Regions from separate parts of the Buttiauxella sp. AC142 genome, predicted to be linked through region 1. Evidence: predicted binding sites of a transcription regulator. Region 1 holds the regulator's gene; each other region holds the start of a gene.
The links. Region 1 encodes CRP, which controls carbon source genes, mostly activating them, when cyclic AMP is high. Its sites were predicted from a motif close to ATGTGANNNNNNTCACAT; they were not measured.
Positions count from the first base shown of each region.

Region 2: uxuA (mannonate dehydratase) is a predicted target of CRP. The motif match lies at 2,361-2,378, and genes of this name have one in related genera.
Region 3: drpB (cell division protein DrpB) is a predicted target of CRP. The motif match lies at 2,837-2,854, and genes of this name have one in related genera.
Region 4: AC0IWZ_RS20640 (PTS sugar transporter subunit IIB) is a predicted target of CRP. The motif match lies at 2,624-2,641, and genes of this name have one in related genera.

Region 1 covers NZ_CEEDCH010000001.1:4,140,689-4,146,560, reverse strand. Annotated here, with positions in the region: gene argD (bifunctional acetylornithine/succinyldiaminopimelate transaminase) at 1-884, shown strand, start outside; gene AC0IWZ_RS19370 (YccS/YhfK family putative transporter) at 892-2,976, opposite strand; gene crp (cAMP-activated global transcriptional regulator CRP) at 3,167-3,799, opposite strand; gene AC0IWZ_RS19360 (OsmC family protein) at 4,114-4,518, shown strand; gene AC0IWZ_RS19355 (phosphoribulokinase) at 4,548-5,420, opposite strand; gene AC0IWZ_RS19350 (YheU family protein) at 5,493-5,711, opposite strand; gene AC0IWZ_RS19345 (hydrolase) at 5,713-5,872, opposite strand, start outside.
Region 2 covers NZ_CEEDCH010000001.1:3,045,791-3,051,662, reverse strand. Annotated here, with positions in the region: gene AC0IWZ_RS14200 (CobW family GTP-binding protein) at 1-691, opposite strand, end outside; gene AC0IWZ_RS14195 (mannitol dehydrogenase family protein) at 804-2,267, opposite strand; gene uxuA (mannonate dehydratase) at 2,478-3,671, shown strand; gene AC0IWZ_RS14185 (DUF2000 domain-containing protein) at 3,733-4,155, opposite strand; gene AC0IWZ_RS14180 (Lrp/AsnC family transcriptional regulator) at 4,320-4,793, shown strand; gene yeiP (elongation factor P-like protein YeiP) at 4,860-5,432, opposite strand; gene AC0IWZ_RS14170 (YkgJ family cysteine cluster protein) at 5,590-5,844, shown strand; gene setB (sugar efflux transporter SetB) at 5,841-5,872, opposite strand, start outside.
Region 3 covers NZ_CEEDCH010000001.1:2,711,836-2,717,707, reverse strand. Annotated here, with positions in the region: gene mtfA (DgsA anti-repressor MtfA) at 59-856, opposite strand; gene ompC (porin OmpC) at 1,197-2,339, opposite strand; gene drpB (cell division protein DrpB) at 2,918-3,154, shown strand; gene AC0IWZ_RS12645 (phosphohydrolase) at 3,258-3,962, shown strand; gene AC0IWZ_RS12640 (DNA cytosine methyltransferase) at 4,075-5,484, shown strand; gene AC0IWZ_RS12635 (hypothetical protein) at 5,544-5,872, opposite strand, start outside.
Region 4 covers NZ_CEEDCH010000001.1:4,417,630-4,423,501, reverse strand. Annotated here, with positions in the region: gene AC0IWZ_RS20655 (carbohydrate porin) at 1-321, opposite strand, end outside; gene AC0IWZ_RS20650 (PTS lactose/cellobiose transporter subunit IIA) at 508-810, opposite strand; gene AC0IWZ_RS20645 (PTS sugar transporter subunit IIC) at 842-2,167, opposite strand; gene AC0IWZ_RS20640 (PTS sugar transporter subunit IIB) at 2,181-2,495, opposite strand; gene AC0IWZ_RS20635 (LacI family DNA-binding transcriptional regulator) at 2,791-3,747, shown strand; gene AC0IWZ_RS20630 (hypothetical protein) at 3,783-4,046, opposite strand; gene AC0IWZ_RS20625 (hypothetical protein) at 4,693-5,163, opposite strand; gene AC0IWZ_RS20620 (winged helix-turn-helix domain-containing protein) at 5,176-5,872, opposite strand, start outside.

The DNA.
Region 1 (5,872 bases):
AAACCGCCTTCAAACTGGCACGGTACTACGCTTCTACGCGCCATAGTCCGTATAAAACCAAAATTATTGCCTTCCATAATGCCTTCCACGGTCGTTCGCTGTTTACCGTTTCTGTTGGCGGTCAGCCGAAGTATTCCGACGGCTTTGGCCCGAAGCCAGCCGATATTATTCATGTGCCGTTTAACGACTTGCATGCAGTGAAAGCGGTGATGGATGACCATACTTGTGCGGTCGTGGTCGAGCCGATTCAGGGCGAGGGCGGTGTAACGGCGGCAACCCCAGAATTCCTGCAAGGCTTGCGCGAGTTGTGCGATGAGCATAAAGCGTTGCTGGTATTCGATGAAGTGCAGTGCGGGATGGGGCGTATCGGCGAGTTGTTTGCGTACATGCATTACGGCGTGACGCCAGACATTCTGACCAGCGCGAAGGCACTCGGCGGTGGCTTCCCGGTCAGCGTCATGCTGACTACTCAGGAAATTGCTTCTGCGTTCCATGTTGGCACTCATGGTTCAACCTACGGCGGAAACCCGCTGGCATGTGCCGTTGCAGGTGCGGCGTTTGACATCATCAATACGCCTGAGGTTTTGAAAGGCGTTGCGACGAAACGCCAGCAGTTCGTTAAGCATTTGCAGCAAATCGACGAGCAATTCGACGTGTTCAGCGACATTCGTGGCATGGGCTTATTGATTGGCGCTGAGTTGAAACCTCACTACAAAGGCCGTGCCCGGGAGTTCCTGTACGCAGCGGCAGAAGCGGGCGTGATGGTCTTGAACGCGGGGCCAGACGTCATGCGTTTTGCTCCGGCGTTAATTGTTGAGGATGCTGATATCGAAGACGGTATGACGCGCTTTGCCAAAGCGGTCGCAAAAGTCGTTAACGCTTAATCGCCCGTCAATTTGAGCGGCGTAAGCGGCTCAGCCAGATACCGTGATGTGGCCGCTGACGCCATGCAACCGAAGAAATGGTATGCATGGTGCTGAGGTGGCCCAACACCCGCTGTAAATGTTGTTCCATGGTACTTAGCGGCCCGCTCGGAAGCCCTTCCAGCGGGTCGAGAATATTCGCATCATTGGTTTCCCCAGGCCCATCATATTGAAGCCGCTGCTGGCATCGTTGCAGCGCAATTTCACACGATTGCAAATAACGCTGGGCGAGATCCGGCGTCAACATGTTGTGCTCGCGGGCAAGTGTGGTCATCGCATTGATGTGTTCGACGATAAACTGGCTGTGCGTCACCCATAGTTTCATATCGGCAAGATAGTGCGAGTTAAATCCAGGTTCCTGCATCGCCTGGTTGAGCGAGTTGAATAAGGCATTGTGCGCCTGGTTGACCCTCATTCGCGAATACGCCAGCGGGGTGGGTTCCGGGTCGCTGCTCAGAATCAGGCGAATCGCATCCTGATCGCGCTCCAGAGCATCGTGGGCGTTCTGGCGCAGTAAACCACTTTGCCACTGTGGCCACAGCCACACCATGCCACCAAAGGCAATCAGGCAGCCGAGCAGCGTATCTATTAAGCGCGGAACGATGTACTGCTCGGCGCTGAGGGTGATGAGTTGCAGGGTGTAAACCGCCGTGACGGTAAAGCCAATTGTCGCCCAACCGTAACTCTTACGAATGAACAAATAGCTGACCAGCGTAATGATCAACATCGCGGCCAGCGCGATATCTTGCGGAAAGTGGAAGTGCAGCGCGATGCCCGCTATCGCTAAACCTGCAATGGTGCCTGCCGACCGGTGAAGAATTCTCACCCGGGTCGCGCCATAGCCGTTTTGCGTCACAAACATTACCGTCATCAAAATCCAGTAAGGTTTAGGCAGATGTAAAAACCCCCCCAAAATACTGGCGATGGTCAGCATTACACCTAATCTGGCGGCGTTACGCAGCGCGGCGGATTTCAAAGATAAATAGCTTTTCAGTGCTGCCCAAAGTGGCAAGCGACGCTGCCGGTCTTCCATCAAATCACGGATATACAACGGGCGCTGGGTGCGTAAAACACGGCCAATCCGACTGAAGTGATAATGGCAAAATTGCCCAACCGGGTTATCCGGATTTTGACGCGCGATTTTCTCAAGGGCATCAATCTGTTTATCCATCGTGAAACGCTGTGGGAACCGATGATAAAGAATGTCGTCAGCCAGCACGCGTAAACGCGCTGCAATGGTCTGCGCGTTCCAGCGAATCACGGCTTCAGCGTGACTTTTCTCAACCAGCTTTTGCACTTCGGCAGGTTGGTGGAGGCTGACGGAAATGTGTTCTTGTAAATCCAGAGCGACCTGAAACGCGCGCAGTAATCGCTTGTAGCCGTTTTGCTGATTCGCTGCCAGCATGTGTAATTGCTGGTAGCAAATAGTGATTAAATCAACGGCTTTTTGTTGACGCGCCAGCAGCGGAGGCAGCGCTTTTTCAGGGTCGGTATGCTGCGTTAGCATGCCATATTTGGCTTCGCAGTAATCCGCCAGTTGGCGATAGAGCAGGCTTAATGATTCGCGCAGTGGCTGCTCGCGCCACATCCAGAACCAAAACCAGTTAAACACGCCGTACCAAATTGTACCGCTGACATACAGCAGCATTGGCTTCCAGATGGGCATATTCCCCGCCATGCTGAGTGTAAAGATCGCGGCAATGAGTGAGGCGGGAAGCAGACGAGCGTGCAGGGAGCTGATTTCGGCTGTGACGCCCAGCAATAGCGCCATTACGGCCAATATCACCGGCAACGGCACTGAGGTATAAAGCAATAAAAGCTGCATGATCAAACTGCTGACGGCAAACAGGCTACCGCCGACGATCAGGCGTTTGAAGAAGCGTTTATGGGGAGTATCAAGTCCTGCAATGTTGCAGCAGGCAGGGACTAAAGAGAAAAGCAGGCCGGACTGGAGATTGCCAAAGAGCAAACCTACTGCCACCGGAAGGCACAGCACCAGCGTTTGCCGCAGTGCGTAGTTAACTTCAGGATGGTAGATCAGTCTTCGCCACATAAACCCTTCTTACTTAAAGCTGCAGCGGCGTTAGCTGCGTTCATTCACCCGAATCACTTACTTGAGTAAGCTCATCGGGATGAACTCACTTGCTGCCTTGCTGCAACTTCAATTAATCGGGTTTCGGATTTAGTTTTTTAGAGACAAAAAAGGCGTGTTATGAAGCAACACGCCATTTTTGAGACGGAGATTAACGAGTGCCGTAAACGACGATCGTTTTACCGTGAGCAGAGATCAGATTTTGATCTTCCAGCATTTTCAAGATACGACCAACGGTTTCGCGAGAGCAACCCACGATCTGACCGATTTCCTGACGGGTAATTTTTATCTGCATACCGTCCGGGTGGGTCATTGCATCAGGCTGTTTAGCCAGGTTCAGCAGTGTCTGCGCGATACGACCAGTCACATCCAGGAATGCCAGGTTACCCACTTTCTCAGATGTAACTTGCAGACGACTAGCCATCTGTGAAGACAGGCGCATCAGGATATCTGGATTGACCTGAATCAGCTGGCGGAATTTTTTATATGAAATTTCAGCCACTTCGCAGGCACTTTTAGCACGAACCCAAGCACTACGTTCCTGACCTTCTTCGAACAGCCCTAACTCGCCAATGAAATCGCCCTGATTCAGATAGGAGAGGATCATTTCCTTGCCCTCTTCATCTTTGATCAGAACAGCCACAGAACCCTTGACGATGTAATACAGCGTCTCAGCCTTTTCACCCTGGTGAATCAGTGTGCTCTTCGATGGATACTTATGAATGTGGCAATGGGACAAGAACCATTCGAGAGTCGGGTCTGTTTGCGGTTTGCCAAGCACCATGCGCGGTTATCCTCTGTTTTATAACTGGCTACCAACGACAGGACGCTAAACATCCTGTCTGGCGTTGCAAGTATTAGAATATTCCCCACCTTGGGGAGATGGCATGCAAGTCATTCTTGCTGCCTGTAATTAGTGATGTCCTCTGCATACATGCATAACGTCAATGTATCGATGTAGCATCTGGATTGTTTTAGCATAGCTTTTGACAAGTGTCTCCTATTGTCTCGTTTCAGCTTGACGCAGGTCGCCTTCCATTGCCAGATTTGCTGAATCTGCGTACTCTGAAAGACAATTTTTTCAACGGGAGAAGTAACATGCAAGCACGAGTGAAGTGGGTTGAAGGGTTAACCTTCCTTGGGGAGTCCGCTTCTGGACACCAGATTCTGATGGACGGTAATTCTGGCGATAAAGCACCCAGTCCGATGGAAATGGTTCTGATGTCCGCTGGTGGTTGTAGCGCAATCGACGTAGTTTCTATTTTGCAAAAAGGCCGCTACAACGTGACGGATTGTGAAGTGAAACTGACCTCTGAGCGCCGCGAAGAAGCCCCGCGTCTGTTCACACATATCAATCTGCATTTCATTGTGACAGGCAAAGAATTGAAAGATAATGCAGTTTCGCGTGCGGTAGACTTGTCTGCTGAGAAGTACTGTTCCGTTGCGTTGATGCTGGAAAAAGCCGTAAACATCACCCATAGCTACGAAGTGATTGAAAGCTAGAGTGAAGAAAAGGGCGGTGTTTAGCCGCCCTAATTATTGATATTTCTTCCTTCCGCCAGGCGCTTAACCAACGGCGTCATGATCAACTCCATTGCCAGTCCCATCTTGCCGCCCGGCACCACTAATGTATTGATGTGGGAAATAAATGAGCCTTGCAGCATGGCGAGCAAATACGGGAAGTCGATATCATCCAGACCGCGAAAATGAATCACGACAAAACTTTCATCTAATGACGGAATACCGCGTGCGGCAAACGGGTTAGAGGTATCTACCGTCGGTACGCGTTGGAAGTTGATGTGCGTGCGGGAAAACTGCGGCGTGATGTAGTTGATGTAATCGTCCATCGAACGCACGACGGAATCCATTACCGCTTCACGGGAATGACCGCGCTCGCTGGTGTCGCGCACCAGTTTTTGAATCCACTCCAGGTTTACAATCGGCACTACGCCAACCAGTAAATCGACGGCATTGGCGACGTCGTGCTGCGGGGTAACGACTCCGCCATGCAAGCCTTCATAAAACAAAACATCAGTCGGTTCTGGTAACGGCTGCCACGGAGTAAACGTGCCGGGAATCTGATTCCAGGGTACGGCTTCATCATAGGTATGAAGATATTTACGTGATTTACCCTGCCCGGTTTTGCCGTATTCAATAAACGTTTGTTCAAGCAAGCCAAAGTCGTTGGCTTCCGGCCCGAAGTAGCTGATATGACGGCCAAGGTCACGCGCTTTACGAATCGCCATATCCATTTCAGGACGGGTGAAACGATGGAAACTGTCGCCTTCAACTTCAGCTGCACGTAGGTTTAATTGCTGGAAGATTTTACGGAAGGCGATGCTGGTGGTGGTCGTTCCCGCGCCGCTGGAACCTGTTACGGCAATAACCGGATGTTTGGCTGACATAAGGCAACAACTCCATGGGTAGTAGCAAGTTTGGTTGGGTGAAGGCAGTTGTATTATGCAGTATAGGCAGGCTTAGCCGCGAAATTGCCCGCGAGCCATGATATTCACCGTTTCATGAAGTTCTGACCATACCAGTACCGCTTCACCACTTTGCAGTTGGCGCTTAACATCAGCCACCTTTTGCTCAAGTGAGCGCTCTTGTTCACCATAATCTGTGCCTTCTCGTAATACAAAGGATTCAATCAGATTATCAAGCGTTTCGGGAGGCAGGTCTTGCCAGGGAATCATCATATTACTGGTCCAAAAATTGAGACAGCCATTGCGGGATGCGTTGCTCAAGCCACATTTCAGGGCGGCGTAACGTCCCACCAACAAACCCAACATGCCCACCGTAGCGCGTAAGTTGGTATTCGATATTAGCAGGCAATATGGCTTTATCCGGGATCACATGA
Region 2 (5,872 bases), 1.1 Mb from region 1:
TGCGTCTCCAGCGTTGATGCTCAGGTAAACTGAGGGCGGCAAGCCCACGCGCCGCAGCATGGCTATGGCTATGTTCCGGGCTGGATGGCAGTTCCCGCAGGTTCAGCCGCGGTTTGTCGAGCAGGCTGATATCAATGTTGCCGTTCTGCGCATGGATAACTTCACGTTCACCGCCTTCACGTTGTAGCCATTCGCTCAGGGCGCTCCGGCTCACTTCGCTTGCGTGGTCTTCTTTATTAGCAATGATGATATCGGCGGCGGCGAGCTGGTCGCGGAAGTTGTCATTATTTACTGCGCGTTCGTCCAGCAACTGGCGTGGGTCCAGCAAACACAGTGTCGCGTGGAGCTCAATCCACGGTTGGTAAACTTCGGCGGTGAGCATATCGAGAATTTGTTTCGGATGACCGAGGCCGGTGGGTTCGATAAGAAGGCGGTCAGGTTTGCCCTGGCGCAGCAACGTATTCAGACCGACCTGCATCGGCAGCCCGTTCACACAACACATGCAACCGCCGGGGATTTCTTTTAATAATGCGCCGCTGTCGGCTAACAACGCGCCGTCGATACCGACTTCCCCAAATTCGTTGACCAGCACCGCCCATTTTTCATGTTCTGGTTTATTGGCCAGCAAATGCAAAATCGTGGTGGTTTTTCCGCTACCGAGGAACCCGGTAATTAAGTTGGTTTTAGTCACAGGCGCTCCGGACAGGTTAACTGAATCTTTAAGTTTCCCTATCCTGAACGACATTGACCAAAAATTGAAGCGTGAACGGTCTTCATGTCCTTATGAAGACATTTTGATGATATTAATCGACTAGTTTTGCTACAGCTGCGCGCGCGCCGTTGGCTGATAATTCATTCCATGCGGAAGTGACGTGTGTTACAAATTCCTCATTCAATGGCAAGTCACTGCCAAAGATTTCGTGCAGGCCGAGTAGGGCGTTGACGCGTTCATCATCGGTGCTGTTTTCGACCAGCGATTTGATTTTCACCGCCAGCGGGTCGCGAATATCAATCTCGTTCCCGGCATCATCGCTGCCGCTGACATAGCGCATCCATCCGGCAATTCCCAGCGCCAGGCATGGCCACTCGTCGCCCTGTTGCAGATGCCAGCGGACACTCTCCAGCATGCGTTGGGGCAGCTTCTGGCTGCCGTCCATCGCGATTTGCCAGGTGCGGTGTTTCAGCGCCGGGTTATCAAAGCGCTCAAGCAAGTTATGCGCATACTGCGGCAAACTCACGCCGGTGACACGTAAAGTCGGTGCTTGTTCTTGCATCATTAAGCGGTGTGCAGCCTGGCGGAAATTCTGGTCGGCCATACAGTCATTAATATGCTGGTATCCCGCGAGGTAGCCAAGATAAGCCAGGAAGGAGTGGCTGCCGTTGAGCATACGAAGTTTCATTTGCTCCCACGGCATCACGTCATCGACCATTTCTACGCCGACTTCTTCCCACGCCGGGCGGCCTGCCACAAAATTATCTTCAATCACCCATTGGATAAACGGCTCGCCAGAAATTGCACATGGGTCTTCAACGCCTAACACATCTGTAATTTCTTGTAGCGACTCGGGCGTTGCCGCAGGCACGATTCTGTCGACCATGGTACTTGGGAAGGTCACATGTTCGCGGACCCAGTCGGCTAATTCCTGGCTGCGAGTTTCCGCCATACCAATGACTGCGTTACGCACCACATGGCCGTTATCGGGAATGTTGTCACAGGACAGCACGGTAAACGGACGCAGGCCGCGTTCACGACGGCGATTCAGGGCTTCAACCAGAATACCCGGTGCGGAATGGGGCTCGGTGGGATTTTGTAAATCGTGAATAATGCGTTCGTTATTGCTATCAAGCTTGCCGGTTGCCGGGTCGATGCAATATCCCTTTTCTGTCACGGTAAGAGACACAATCGCGACCTGGGGTTCGCAGAACTTCTCAATAATCGCATCCAGCCCATCAAGTTTTGCATTTAGGCACTCGTTAACCGCACCGACAATAATCGCCTGATTGCCGTCGCGACCCTTTTCCAGCACGGTATATAAATGATCTTGCGCGCGCAGTGCACTCATTAACTTATCGCCGCTAAACAGGCTTATTTCGCAAATGCCCCAGTCACCGCCTAACTTATTGAGCACCCGGTCAGTCAACAGCGCCTGGTGTGCGCGGTGAAACGCACCAAAACCAAAATGGACAATACGGGTTTTTAAAGCCTGGCGGTCATAACCAGGCTGTTGAATGTCGGCAGGTAACGTGACTGAAGCAATTGTGTTCATAAAATGCAAATCCTGATTAACCAATTAGTAACATGGCTCAGTCTAAAGTTATATGACAACAAATTAAATTGGTGTGCTGCCTTTATCCCTTTAATGTGAGCTGGATCAACCAATATCACCGCAAAATTTGACCGGATAGAAGAATCCGGTATGGTAGTCGGCAATACAGCATTCAAGAATTGGTATGACAACTTAACTGAGGAACTGTCGATGGAACAAACATGGCGTTGGTACGGCCCAAAAGACCCGGTATCTCTGGATGATGTGCGTCAAGCGGGCGCGACCGGTGTCGTTACTGCTCTGCATCACATCCCAAATGGTGAAGTCTGGCCGGTTGCCGACATCAAAGAGCGTCAGGCTGTGCTGGCAGCGAAAGGGCTAACCTGGTCCGTGGTAGAAAGTATTCCGGTGCATGAAGAAATCAAAACGCATTCCGGTGACTACGATAAGCATATCGCCAACTACCAGCAGAGCATTCGTAACCTGGCTGAATGCGGCATCGACACCGTATGCTACAACTTCATGCCGATTCTGGACTGGACGCGTACCGACCTGGAATACCAATTGCCAGACGGTTCAAAAGCCCTGCGTTTTGACCAGATTGCTTTTGCGGCGTTTGAGCTGCACATCCTCAAGCGCAAAGGTGCTGAAGCGGATTACAGCGAAGAAGAGCAGCGTCAGGCGTTGGACTACTTCAACAATATGTCCGATGCCGAAAAAGAAAAATTGACCCGCAATATCATTGCCGGGTTACCTGGTGCGGAAGAGGGTTACACCCTTGACCAATTCCGTGCACGCCTGTCGGAATACGACGGCATCAGCAAAGATCAACTGCGCGAAAACATGGCGTACTTCCTGCGAGCGATTGTTGCCGTAGCAGAAGAAGTTGGCGTGCGTCTGGCGGTTCACCCGGATGATCCACCGCGTCCGATTCTGGGTCTGCCGCGTATCGTTTCAACCATTGAAGATATGCAGTGGCTGAAAGAAACCGTCGACAGCATTTATAACGGCTTCACCATGTGTACGGGTTCTTACGGTGTTCGCGCTGATAACGATCTGGTGCGGATGATTGAAACCTTCGGCGATCGCATTCACTTTACTCACCTGCGCGCAACGTGCCGTGAAGATAACCCGAAAACCTTCCATGAAGGCGCACACCTGCAAGGTGATGTGAACATGGTTGCGGTAGTGAAAGCGATTTTGACTGAAGAACAGCGTCGTAAAAACGCCGGTGACGTGCGTCCGATCCCAATGCGTCCGGATCACGGCCATCAGATGCTTGACGATCTGCACAAGAAAACCAACCCTGGTTACTCAGCGATTGGCCGCCTGAAAGGTCTGGCTGAAGTGCGTGGTGTGGAACTGGCTCTGAAACAGACGATGTTCCCGGATCTGCTGAAGTAAGTTGTAAAGCCTGATAAAAAACGCGCCTTCTGGCGCGTTTTTTTATGGCTGCAATATCGACCTATTTATACAGACCCAGGTTACCCGTGAGCCTGGTGATTTTTTTCTTCGGCCCAATTAACCCGATTGCGACCAGTTCAATGTTATTGCTCGACACAGCAGCAATACGTTCCCCATATTCATCATATGTCTTACATGACTGCGCCAGAGCGCTGAAGGGTATCGTATAAATCTCTTCGTCAGCTTCAGCAATGTTGAGCAACTCCTGTATATAAGCTCCGGGTGCCAGCAGAATCGGCAAAGGGGCATAAATAACGCCAGGATAATTGACGGCATCTGCACTTTGCATATCAGGACCCACCAGATTTTCCACCGTATGGCCGAAACTCATACCAATAACGCTGGCGGCGTTGATGGCGAGCCCAGGGCTTAGGTCTTTATCAATAATAATTGTGCTTCGATGTTGGCTGGCGTCGAACTTCATATTTTATCCTCGCAGGGGAATCTGGAATGGCTCATGGAGTCGCTCTTTGTGGTCAATATAATGCAGGAAGCTCGCGGGAAATTGCTGTCTAAATAGCTTGAAAAATGCACGTAATAAGGCAGGATTGACCCAATTAATACCTAAAATTAAAAGGATCTGACCTAATGGCCTTAAGCACTACAGATGTAAAGATTCTGGCTCTGTTACAAAGCGATGCGCGTATGACGAACCAGTCTGTGGCCGATTCCATTGGGTTATCCGCTTCACCTTGCTGGCGAAAAATACGCAAGCTTGAAGAAGACGAAGTGATTCAGGGTTACCGCGCAGTAATTAACCGTCGCAAAATCGGCCTGGCAGTCATGGTGTTCGTTCGTGTGACCATAGACAGCCACAGTGAATCAGAAGCGAAGAAGTTTGAAGAAGAAGTCGCCGCACTTGAGGATGTGGTTGCGTGCTACAGCATCGGTGGCGATGCCGATTTCTTATTGCAGGTCGTGGCGCGCGACCTGGATTCTTACGCGGATTTTGCCATGTCAGTAGTACGTCGTTTACCGGGGATTAAAGAGATGCAGAGTATGTTTGTGCTCAAGGAGATCAAACCGCTGGTTAGCTATCCGATTAAGAAACAGCAGAAATAATTTTGCCCAAAATAAAAACCCGCCGCAGCGGGTTTGATATCTGTAGGTTAAACCGCAAAACACTGATTAGTCTGCGCGACCCATAGAGCGCTTTTCAGCGATATGAATACGGATCTTCTCACCCGTCACCATATATTCTGGAACCTGAATCACCAGCCCAGTAGACATCGTTGCAGGCTTGGTGCGGGAGCTTGCTGACGCACCTTTGATTCCAGGGGCCGTTTCAACAATCTCCAGGTCCACAGTCTGCGGCAGTTCAAGTGCGAGCAGTTGGCCATCCCAGGTCAGAACCTGCATGTCTGGCATGCCGCCTTCAGGAATGAATTGCAGCTCTTCTTCAATCTGATCTTTAGTGAAGATATACGGGGTGTAATCTTCTTTATCCATGAACACGTATTCGTTGCCATCAATGTAAGAGAAGTCAACGTAACGGCGGGTCAGAGTGATGGTGTCGACAATGTCATCGCCTTTGAAGCGCTCTTCAACTTTCTGGCCAGTGCGGACATCAGAAAAACGCATTTTATAAAGCGTTGCTGCGCCACGGGCGCTAGGTGCCTGGATATCGATATCTTTAACAATCAGCAGCTTGCCGTTGTAATTCAGTACCATACCCTTTTTGATTTCGTTAGCTCTTGGCATCGAAGTTTCCTGTAAAAAATTGAGGAGCGAAAATATTGCGTCAAATTACTCGCGAGGCGCATTTCAGGCAAGCGGATTTAATGGATAAATCGACATAGTAAAGCTGCGTCACTACTGCTACAGTCCAGGCTCTTGTCAGCCCACCGGAGCATTAATGATGGACTGCCGTCCCGATTGCGGCGCGTGTTGTACCGCGCCTTCTGTATCAAGCCCGATTCCGGGCATGCCCAATGGCAAACCTGCCAATACAATTTGCGTTCAGCTCGGCGCGGACATGCGCTGTAAAATTTTTACTTCGCCGTTGCGGCCAAAGGTATGCGCCAGCCTGCAAGCGTCCCGCGAAATGTGTGGTACCACCCGTCAGCAGGCAATGGATTACCTGATTTATCTCGAAGCGGCGACCGCACCTTAAATGTCCTTTATTCTCACCATGCAATACG
Region 3 (5,872 bases), 1.4 Mb from region 1:
GTCAACGACAAAAATAACGCATTGATTCAAATGATTAAATTAAATCCAGATTGTCGAATTAATGCACCGTATTTCCACTGGATGCTGCTGCATTTTCACTCTCACGCAAGCGTAACAACGGGTTCTGACCATAAAACTGGCAAAACCGTTGATAAAGCGCTGGGAAGCGTGGTGCGAATAGCTCAGGCGCACTGAAAAAATACTCTGAAAGCACGGCAAAACACTCAGCCGGTTCAGACGCCGCATAGGCATCAATGCTGGCGGCGTTTTCACCCACCATGTCAATCTCATCCTGAATATTGCTCATGGCAGCATGGAGATCGTGTTCCCAGCCTGCGACCTCGCGTAACGCTATCAACGGAATACCGCTGGCGCGGTCGCCATTGCGCATATCCAGTTTATGAGCCACTTCATGGAACACCAGGTTAAAACCAGAGGCGTCAAAAGAGTCCTGAACATCCAGCCAGTTCAGGACAATCGGGCCTTGCTGCCAGCTTTGCCCGGATTGCACAACGCGCTGGTTATGCACCAGGCCAATGTCATCTTCCCATTCATCGTCGACAACAAATGGGGCAGGGTAGATGAGGATTTCGTGAAAACCGTCCAACCACTCAATACCCAGTTCAAGTATGGGCAGACAGAACAGAAGTGCGATACGCGCGCTTTTCAGTTCATCAAGCTCAAAACCCTGCAAAGGCACCAGGCGTTTTTGCTGCAAAAAACGATCGGCCAGACGAACCAGCTTTTCTTGCTCGGCATGGGTGAGCGTTGCCAGAACTGGAATAGCTAATGCCTGCTCCCACGGCAATGCCGTGACAGCGGATGAATCACTTGATTTCCAGGGCCACTTAATCATGTTACTCGCTCGCAAAGTCATCTCTTGAACGGAAAACTACTATACCGTGACTGTGAAAGTGCCGCACTAATGTGGCACATGGCAGCGACCAGAACAGGACCGCCTGAGAAGCGGATTATCGCGCTTTCTCTGTGACATTATTCAACCACTTACTGGTTTTTCGTTCAACGACGCGAGTCACAGGTTGATGCGAGAGAGGTAAATTATTTCATTTGAGAATAGTTTGAGGGGGAATATATGTTTTTGTTATGAGATAAATCGGTGTTTATGTGGTGGGCTGAAAGCAAAAAAGCCTGCTTACGCAGGCTTAGGAATTAACAAGCAACCGTATTGATCGAGATTAGAACTGGTAAACCATGCCTACGCCAACCACGTCATCGGTAGAGATACCGTTAGCTGTGTAGAAGGAGTCATCGTTATCCAGCAGGTTGATTTTGTAATCAACGTAGGTAGAGAAGTTTTTGTTGAAGTAGAAGTAAGAGCCAACAGAAACGTATTTAACCAGGTCTTCGTCATTCCAGTCGCTGTTATTAGAAACATCACCCATCAAGTCCTTACCTTTAGATTGCAGGTAAGAGATTTCTGGACGCAGGCCGAAGTCGAACTGGTATTGCGCAGTCACTTCAAAGTTCTGGGTTTTGTTAGCAATACCGTAATCGCCAAATGGTGTCATGTTGCGAGTTTCAGCATACATAGCAGCCAGATAAATATCGTTGGCGTCATACTTCAAACCTACAGTCCATACATCAGCAGTATCACCACCCGCCATCAGCGCGCCAGCGCTACGAGTTTGCTCATTGGTACGGTCTGACGAAGCATATGCAGCGCCTGCACTGAAGCCCATGCCGAAATCATAAACTGTTGAAAGACCCCAACCATCGCCATTCTGGAAGCGAACATTGCGGCCGTTGTTGGTGCCTTCCTGGTCTTCGCTTTCATTAGTACTTTCGTTATTGCCCTGATACTGCACAGCAAAACTCAAGCCATCAACCTGGCCGAAGAAGTCGCTGTTACGGTAAGTGGCAACGCCGTTTGCACGGCCGGTCATAAAGTTGTCAGTCCACGTGTATGAGTCGCCACCGAATACTGGCAGCATATCTGTCCAGGCTTCAATGTCGTATACCACGCCATAGTTGCGGCCATAATCAAACGAGCCGTAATCGCCATATTTCAAACCAGCAAACGCCAAACGGGTGAAAGCGCTATTACTATTGTCGCCACCTTCGGTGTTGTTAGCATACATTTTGTATTCCCACTGACCATAACCTGTCAGTTCGGACGTAATCTGTGTTTCACCTTTAAAGCCGATTTGGGTATAGGTGCCGTCGCCGTCATCTCCTGCATTGTCAGAGAAAGTATGACGAGCATCAACCTTGCCGTAAAAATCTACTTTATTACCATTTTTATTATACATTTCTGCAGCGTTTGCAGCGCCCATTGCCAATAAAGCGGGGATCACTAATGCCAGTGCTGTTCTTTTCATTTATCTATTCCTTTAAATCATAATTATTATGAATGATGAGTTATTTAACGCCCTCAATAACCGCAATAATCTTATTACAGATAGTTCCATTTATTTAAAATTAAACATGTAACTGTGTTATTTGAAATAAGACAAAATGTTTCCTAGTTGGTTTTGTTTATGTTATTGAAATATACCAATTAAATATTATTTTAAGATGCGTCTGATATTTTTTATGCATGGGTTCGGTGGTATGAATATAAAAATATTATTTATTTTAAAAGTTACATCGTTGCGTAGGTGATTTATTTTTTATCAGGGATTTGTTTTTCATTTTAATATTTAAGTGATGCTTTATGGTTTATTTATTATCTATTAAATATTAATTAAATTGGCGCCTGAATAATAACTAGATGTGGTTTTATTGTTAACTTCATGATAATCAACATTATATGTTACATGTTTTGAGATAATTCCTAATAAAAAAGAGGGCCCGGGACTGTCAAGAAACGGCAAAAATGTGATAAAAATCACATCAGGAAGATGGGACCCCATCGAAGAATAAAAGCTCAACAATTGGGAGAGTTATGTCAGACGTTATGGATGCGAAACCAACCCGTACACCGGGTGGTAAATTGGCGCTGTGGTTGTTCTATGGGTTCTGCCTGTATACGGTTTGGTCAGTGTTACGATATTTTTGGATAGTCAGTGATGTCACCGACGGCGATATGGGCTCGCTCGGCGGAAAACTACTCGGTGCTTTGATGGGACTTTTGGTTCTTGGTTCGGTGGCGGCGCTATTAGGCTGGCTTGCCTGGTATACGCGCGCCCGGTAAATAAATCGTGCCAAAGTGGATTGTTGTCGGCGTGGAACTTGCTAATTTTGTGATCCTGTACTCATATTAAGTACCGGGTCCAGCTGCGAAGTAAGGAGTACGTATGCCGATAGCCCACTGGCAAGCGCGTTTTGAAGAGTATTTGCAACACAACTGGTTGCAGGACGATAAAGCCCATGACGTGGCTCATTTTCGCCGCGTATGGAAAACGTCACAACAGATCATGGCTACGACAGAAGCGGATCGATTAGTTGTACTAACCGCCTGCTATTTCCATGACATCGTCAATTTGCCAAAGAATCATCCGGAACGACATCTTGCTTCTACCCAGGCTGCGCAAGAGACACTACGCATTCTGGACACCACATTTCCCGATTTCCCACACCATTTATATGATGCGGTAGCCCACGCTGTGCGTGCACATAGTTTCAGCGCCGGAATTGCCCCTCAAACACTTGAAGCAAAAATCGTGCAGGATGCAGACCGACTTGAGTCATTAGGGGCGATTGGCCTGGCACGCGTTTTCTACACCTCTGGCGCACTCGGGCGGCCTCTGTTTGATAGCGAAGACCCGCTGGCTAATCGGCGTGAGCTTGATGATGCCACATACGCCCTGGATCATTTCCAGAAAAAGCTCCTGAAATTACCAGAGACTATGCAAACCGAAGCTGGGCGAGAGCTTGCCCGTTATAACGCCGATTTTTTAGTGAGTTACATGGCTAAGTTGTGTGCCGAACTGAAAGGTGATTACTGCGGTATAGAGCAAGAAGTCATGCAGCAATTTTCATCCCAAAAACATTCCTCATAAAAGCGTCGAATTAAAACAAAAGGGATGCCCGCGATACTGGCGGGCCGCTCTCATTCTCTCTGGGTCAAATCAGTGATAGAGTGACACTCTCTTTTCCCGAACATGGTTCATGATGAACGACTTCGACGCGATTGCCGAACAACTCTCACAACAATCTCTGCGCCAGCAACAACAGCAACTGGAAGAAGACTCCGCGTTAGTGTCCCGCATTCTTGAAATTTATGACCAGAAAACCGTGGCGCATCATTTGCGACAGGTCAGCGGTGACTGGACTCGTGAATCGCTCAATCGCTGGGTTAACCGAAAATCATCGCCGCGTGTGCTGACCGCCGCTGAAAATCAAATGCTGCAAAATATGTTGCCGCCGCCGCCCGCTCATCACGGGAAATATGCGTTTAAATTCGTGGATTTGTTTGCCGGAATTGGCGGGATTCGCAGCGGTTTTGAAGCGATTGGCGGGCAATGCGTGTTTACCAGCGAATGGAACAAACATGCGGTGCGTACCTATAAAGCTAACTGGTATTGCAACCCGGAAAGCCATCAATTTAACCAGGATATCCGCGATGTCACACTTAGCAATCGTGACGATGTCAGCGATGAACAAGCCGCCGCGCATATTCAGTCAACCATGCCGGACCACGATGTCCTGCTGGCAGGATTCCCATGCCAGCCATTTTCACTGGCCGGGGTGTCTAAGAAAAATGCTTTAGGCCGCGCACATGGTTTTGCCTGTGAAACGCAAGGTACTTTGTTTTTCGATGTCGCTCGCATTATTGATGCAAAACGCCCGGCTATTTTTGTCCTGGAGAACGTTAAAAATTTAAAAAGCCACGACAAAGGCAATACCTTCCGCATCATTATGGAAACGCTCGACAGCCTCGGTTATGAGGTCTCCGATTCCGCGATAATGGGCGCGGGTGATCCAAAGATAATCGACGGTAAAAATTTCCTGCCGCAGCATCGTGAGCGCATTGTGCTGGTGGGCTTCCGTCGCGATCTCAATCTGCATAAAGAATTCACACTCACGAAGATCAATGAATTGTATCCGCAACGCCGCCCGACGTTTGGTGAATTACTGGACCCGACCGTTGACGCAAAATACATTCTGACCCCGACTCTGTGGAAGTATCTTTATTATTACGCCAAAAAACACCAGGCGAAGGGTAATGGTTTTGGCTACGGTCTGGTAGACCCGACTAATCCGGCGAGTGTCGCGCGCACTTTGTCCGCCCGATATTATAAAGACGGCGCTGAAATTCTCATCGACCGTGGCTGGGATAAATCACTCGGGGAAGAAGATTTTGATAATGCCGATAACCAATTGCGTCGTCCGCGCCGTTTAACGCCGCGTGAATGCGCGCGCTTAATGGGTTTTGAAGCGGTGCAGGGGAATGCCTTCCGTATACCGGTATCCGATACGCAGGCTTATCGGCAGTTTGGTAATTCAGTGGTGGTGCCTGCATTTGCGGCCGTTGCCAAATTACTGGAGCCCACAATTAAACTTGCCGCTAAAAAGCGTTAACCAGTTTTGTGATTAATTAATGGGGCGTGTAGGGCTAACGCCAACTCGACCCATTAATCTCAATTTCCACGCTTTAAACTATTTTTCTCAATGCTGATACCATAACGCGCAGTCATAATTCCGGTCTGGAATTCCATCGTTTTGATTTGCGCATAAGCGTCACTATCGTCTTTCGCGTCCATGTCCAATAATTGTGCACTCAGTGCCTTAACTAACTGGTCGCTATTACCTTTGCGCTCATAGTCAGCGCCTTCGAGGCAGGAGATGGCAGCCAGTCGGTCAAATAGTTGCAAATCCTCAGACAGAAAGGCTGTTTCGGTGACTTTCGTCCCGGTCATATGTGACCAATGACGGAGGATTTCGCCCCGAAACTGCTTTGGTGCAACGG
Region 4 (5,872 bases), 280 kb from region 1:
GTTGTAGGAACCATCAACGCCAATGTATTTTTGATCTCCCGCCTGGAAATGCGCCCCGTAGCGGGCATAACCGGTGAATTTAAGCCCCAACGGAACAGACATATCTGGCGTGGTGGGAACCTGAGGCGTAACCAGGGTATCGGTTCTATTAAGTCGTGCGGCTTCTATTTTCGCATCGCGGTCGGCCAGGGCTTTATCCACCGCTTTCGCCACGATTTGATCAATTTGTTCTTGAGTCATTGGTTCTTGTGCGAGTACAGAAATTGGGCAAAGCGCGGCGATAACCGCCATTGTTAATGGAAGCTGTTTAATTAATTTCATTATAATCTCAATTTAGTAATTTATTTTTTCAGACAATAAATATCCTGTTCAGGGTTAATAGAGAAAACTCTATTAACCAAACATATTTATCTTTATTTATACTTTCATCGGATTGGACTTAATTAAAATTATTTACGTAATGATCTCTCCCTGCCAGAGGTAATATTATTGTTTTTTACGTAATACTTAGCGCTGATATAAATGAATGATTTCGTTTGAAAGCTCGCGCGCTAACATTGATGTCATCAGGTGATCCTGAGCATGCACCATAATTAGCGTCATAGGCTGTTTGGCTTCGCCTGCATCTTGCTCAATCAATTTGGTTTGCATTTTATGAGCTTCGCGCGCGTAACCATCGGCTTCCAGTAATAACAGTTTGGCTTCTTCGATATTTCCTTGTCGTGCAGAATGCAGCGCTTCAAAACACAAACTGCGCGACTGCCCGGCATTCATAATTATTTCCATTACGGCTTCTTCTAATTCAATCATCATTAATTCCAGAGTGTTTAGACGGCGGTTATTAATTGCTGATAGCCGTTTCTGTCAGAGGTGAACGTGCTTCATTTTCTGCTGCAGTTTTCTGCAATGAACGCTCGTAAGCGCGCAGGAATGGCAGATAAATTATGGTAGAAACGACCATGCAAATCACACACATCACGACCGGACTAAAGGCCCAGTTTGTCGCCCACGATGCGCCAATCGGTGCCGGAGTTGTCCATGGAGTCAGGGAGACGACTTGTGCCAGCCAGCCCAGTTTAGTTGCGGTGTAAGCCAACACGGCGTTGACCATTGGGACGCAAATAAACGGAATAAACAGCAATGGGTTCATGATAATTGGCGCACCGAAAAGAATCGGTTCGTTGATATTAAAGAAGCTTGGAACGATGCCCATTTTCCCGATGGTACGCAGGTGCGTCACTTTGCTGCGCAGCAATAAGAAGGCGAGTGGCAATGTGGAACCGACGCCGCCAATGAGCAGATAGTGATCCCAGAAACCTTGCAGATAAATATGTGGCAATGCGGTTCCCGCAGCCAGCGCTGCCTGGTTTGCTGCCAGGTTTGTCATCCAGAACGGGTTCATGATGCCGGTGACAATCAGCGAGCCGTGGATACCAGAGAACCAAAAAATCTGGCACAGCAACACGGACAATAAAATGGCGGGTAAGGAATCGGATGCGGAAACCAGCGGTGCCAGCAGGTGCATAATCGCTTGCGGCATAATCATGCCGGTTTGCGCTTCGATGAATAAGTTCAGCGGATGCAGCGTGCCGATAATGACGACCACCGGAATCAAAATTTCAAACGAACGTGCAACGCCAGTTGGCACTTCTTTTGGCAGGCGAATGGTGATTTTGTTTTCTTTAAGCCAGGCATAAATACGCGTGGAGTAAATCGACGTAATCAGCGCGGTGAAAATGCCCTGGCCTGAAAGATATTGAGTCGAAATTTTGCCGTCGGCATACGGTGCTGCAACCAGCAAAAATGCCATAAAGGCCAGCAGGCCGGACATCACCGGGTCGAGATTAAACTGTCGCCCGAGACTTGCGCCAATGCCTACTGAGATGAAAAACGTCATCACGCCCATGCTCAGGTTAAACGGCAGCATCAGCTGTTCACGGTAAGTCTGAGAGAAATCCAGCCATGCACGAGCAAAACCGATAGTGGTATCAGCGGAGAACGGCGGGAATATAAACACCAGCATAAAAGAGCCAATAATCATGAACGGCAGGGCTGCGGTGAACCCATCACGAATCGCGATCACGTACTTTTGTTGCCCCAGACGACCCGCCAACGGAGTGATGGATTGCTCAATCACCGTCACCATGGATTGATATAGCGAACTCATATGAATAACCCTTTTAGTGAGCCGCTTCGATAAGCGACAGAGCATAATCCAGCACTTTATCGCCACGCTGCATGCCGTAATCCATCATGTCGATGGCCTGAACCGGAATACCGTGAGAGGCGGTTTTTTCTGAAAGCGTACTTAACATATATTTTACCTGTGGCCCGAGCAGCACCACTTGATAACGCGGGAACTGCACATCAAACTCAGCCACGCCGTAAGCCTCTATTTCTACAGGCATTCCTCGTTCTTCAGCCACTGTCAGCATCTTTTTAACCAGCAGGCTGGTGGACATTCCGGCGGAACAACACAACATAATCTTGACCATTAACACTCATCCTCAAAATGTAAATAAAGTATTGCGGAAATGATTTGATACTTTATGGAAACCGTTTTCCATCCATAGCAAACAGATCTGTGACACCCATCAAGATCCCGTCTTTATCGGCATTACTTATTGGATCGTCATCACAAAATTGTTTGGTGAATGTATCGTTTGGACATCATGTGGAAAATCGGTTTCCATCAAAAATGGAAACGACTATACTGAAATTGGCTACCATCTGAGCCGAAGTTGTATTCAGGACAAACAGGCATGAACCACAGCCTGATAAAGGAAAATGATGTCTACAATCAATGATGTATCGCGTTTAGCTGGGGTTTCTAAAGCCACAGTATCACGGGTGTTGAGTGGATCTCGCGGAGTGAAGGAAGCAAGTCGCCTGGCCGTGCTGAAAGCGGCGGAGGAGCTGCGTTACCGTCCAAATATGATTGCGCAATCACTACTCAGCCAGTCTACCGGCTGCATTGGCGTGATTTGCGCGCAGGAAAATATCAACCAGACCACGGGTTATCTTTACGCGCTGGAGAAACATCTTAGCCAACATCAAAAACACCTGCTGCTGCGTTTTGCGAATAGTAAAGCGGAGGTCATACATGCTCTTGATGAGCTGACCTGTGGGCTGTGTGATGACGTGCTGATTATCGGCGCACGTTTCCCGCTCAATATCGACCAGGAGAATGTCATTCTTGTCGATTGCGTGGATGTTGATTCCAGTAACAGCATTAATTTTGATCACGCTTTTGCTGCTGAAACGGCCTGTAATTATTTGATTAAGCAGGGAAGAAGGCAGATTGCGGTCATCAACCCTGATTCCTGCGGGTCGGTTGATCAAATTCTGTTGGGTTATAAGCGCGCGCTGGAAAACAATTTCCTGCCCTTTAACCGCAACCTGATATTTATGGATTCAACGTCTTCATCTGTCGCGCTCCAGGTGCTGCTCAATAACAGCACAACATTGAATTTCAACGCGTTATTAGTTGCTGATGAGCAGGAAGCACAGCACATCATTCCGCAATTGCAGGCGTTTAATAAATCTGTTCCGAAAGACATTATGGTGTTTAGCCTGGCGGGTTCACTGCATCTGCCGGGGATTCCAACCATTCCCGCCATTGAATATTCAATGGATGCGATGGCGGCAAGAATCGTGACATGGTTGACCGAGAAAACCCAAAGTGCTTTGGGTTCGAACGTACTGCGTGGTGATTTGATTATTCCTGACATGGCGAGCCGGAAATAAAAAAAGCCATACCCGGCAAGGGTATGGCTTAGTTATTAGTATTTAATATCTCGGGCTTCTTCACGGCCATTTTGCTTGCTTTGGCGCTTATCCTGGCGGCAATCACTGTTGCTTTTGCTATCGTTGACCACGCATTCACGCTTGTCATGACGCGAGTCCTGACGGGTATCCTGGCGAACATCCCTTGCCTGGCGGCGTTGCTGGCCTTGTTCTGTGGCGTAAGCATTGTTGATGGAAAGCGTGGAGAACATAAAAATGCCCGCCATAACACCCATGATTATCGACGATTTACTTTTCATATGAGGCACTCTGCAAATATAAAATTTCAAATGAATACAATCTGAAGAGTATAGATGTGGCAGTTGCATCTGAATGTAACCAAATCAGTTAAAATATAATTAAAGTTTCATCTGGAAAGTTTTTATAGCGCAGGTGTATGAAAATTAATGAGTTAGTGTTTTTGATTATTCGAGCTTTATTAAAATGTCCGAAATAAATAAAAAGGCTGCGAAATCTAAATTTCGCAGCCTTTTTTAATTCACTTTTAATTCATTACCTCATGGTAAGGCTTGCACGGGGGGATGGTTTTCCAGAGTTTTGCATTCGACAATTTACTCTTCTTCTTGTTAGTAAGCTCGAATCAACAAGCGCCGCAATTCAAGGCTGTCATCATGTCTTTGCACGCAGCGCATCACTGCCAGGCCACTCCAGGCTGATAAATCTCTGCCGTTGGAGAACTGTGTAAGATCAATTTCCCTGATAAAAACAACGGCAATAAGCGGGCCGGCTTCAGAAATGCGAAGCTGAAAAGGTTTCCATTCATATTCATGTAATTTTATTCCCGGAATAATGCAGTCAGTAAAAGTATGGCGCTGGTTACTTGAGGAGGGTATCCATCACATCACTTCCTGGTGACGTTTAAATAATGATAGCTAACCTAACCTACTATTTTTCACAATAAAGCAACACATATTTATCATTAGTAAACAAGTGATTTTTACTCGTTATGGAAAAGAGATTTAAGTGAACGCTGATATTTTTTGTCAATAGATTTGGCAAGATCAGCCCCTTTAGCATAGATATGTCAGCCGTATTACCAGGCAACTCAGTAACTGAAAAGGCGGTGAGGTATATATCGTCACTATCCTGCTTGACATAAAAAGAACTGGCCCGATGAACAAAATAGCTGATGCCCGCACGATCTATCAGCTTACCCTCCACTAAAGCCTGACCAATGTTGTTCGAAAAATTTAACATCAACCGCGCGTTTAGCGTGTAGTTGCTATTACTTACTGACACGTCGCCGTGACAGTTGAAATGTTTCTTTTGGTAATGTTGTTGATAGACGTAAGTATTTATGAGAACTAAAAGTACCAGGGTAATCGCCATTGCAGTAAACCAATAGGATTTTTTCATACCTTCACCCATTCAATAAAAATTATATGCCAGGCACTTTGGGGAACTCGAATCATCCAGCGCTCGAGTGCATAACAACATGGATTGATGCTCACTGTATTGAAAGCCGGTTATATAGAGGTAGGCCTTTTTACTACAGTCGATCCGATTGTTATTAATGAGTATGCTGGCGTTGTTCATCTCAGTATCAGGGCTATTCGTGTATATCTGACACTCAGCAATCTCACCTCTTTTGCTATATTGAGAAAGATCAAGTTCAGGGGAGGATAAATCCCATTGTGTAAGTTGGTAGGCAAGTAAACCAGAAAGAGCAAAAATACCCGCAGGAAGTAAAAAGTGGTGAAACCGCCTCCTTACAATCGTTTCTTTCTCTACTGCAACAGGTGGTAAAGAAGAAAGCCTCTCATTAAATAGGCCTCCCTGAGTCACTAAGGATTGATCTGTTGTTTGGACAGTGATCGATTCGGTTATCTCCTGGCCCCCCACTAATTCTTGTACCGTCACATTGGGGTGCAGCGAAAATCCCTGCTTTGGCACCGTGTTGATAATCTGGCTACCTTCTTCGTGAAAAGTTTTCAGAGCCTTACGCAGCAAAGCAATGTTTTGATAAAGCGTACTTACAGGCACTTGTTTACCTTCACTTCCCCAAACATAAGGGTAAAAATCCTTTTGGGGTACCATCTCGTAACGCCGTTCAACCAGTAATTCA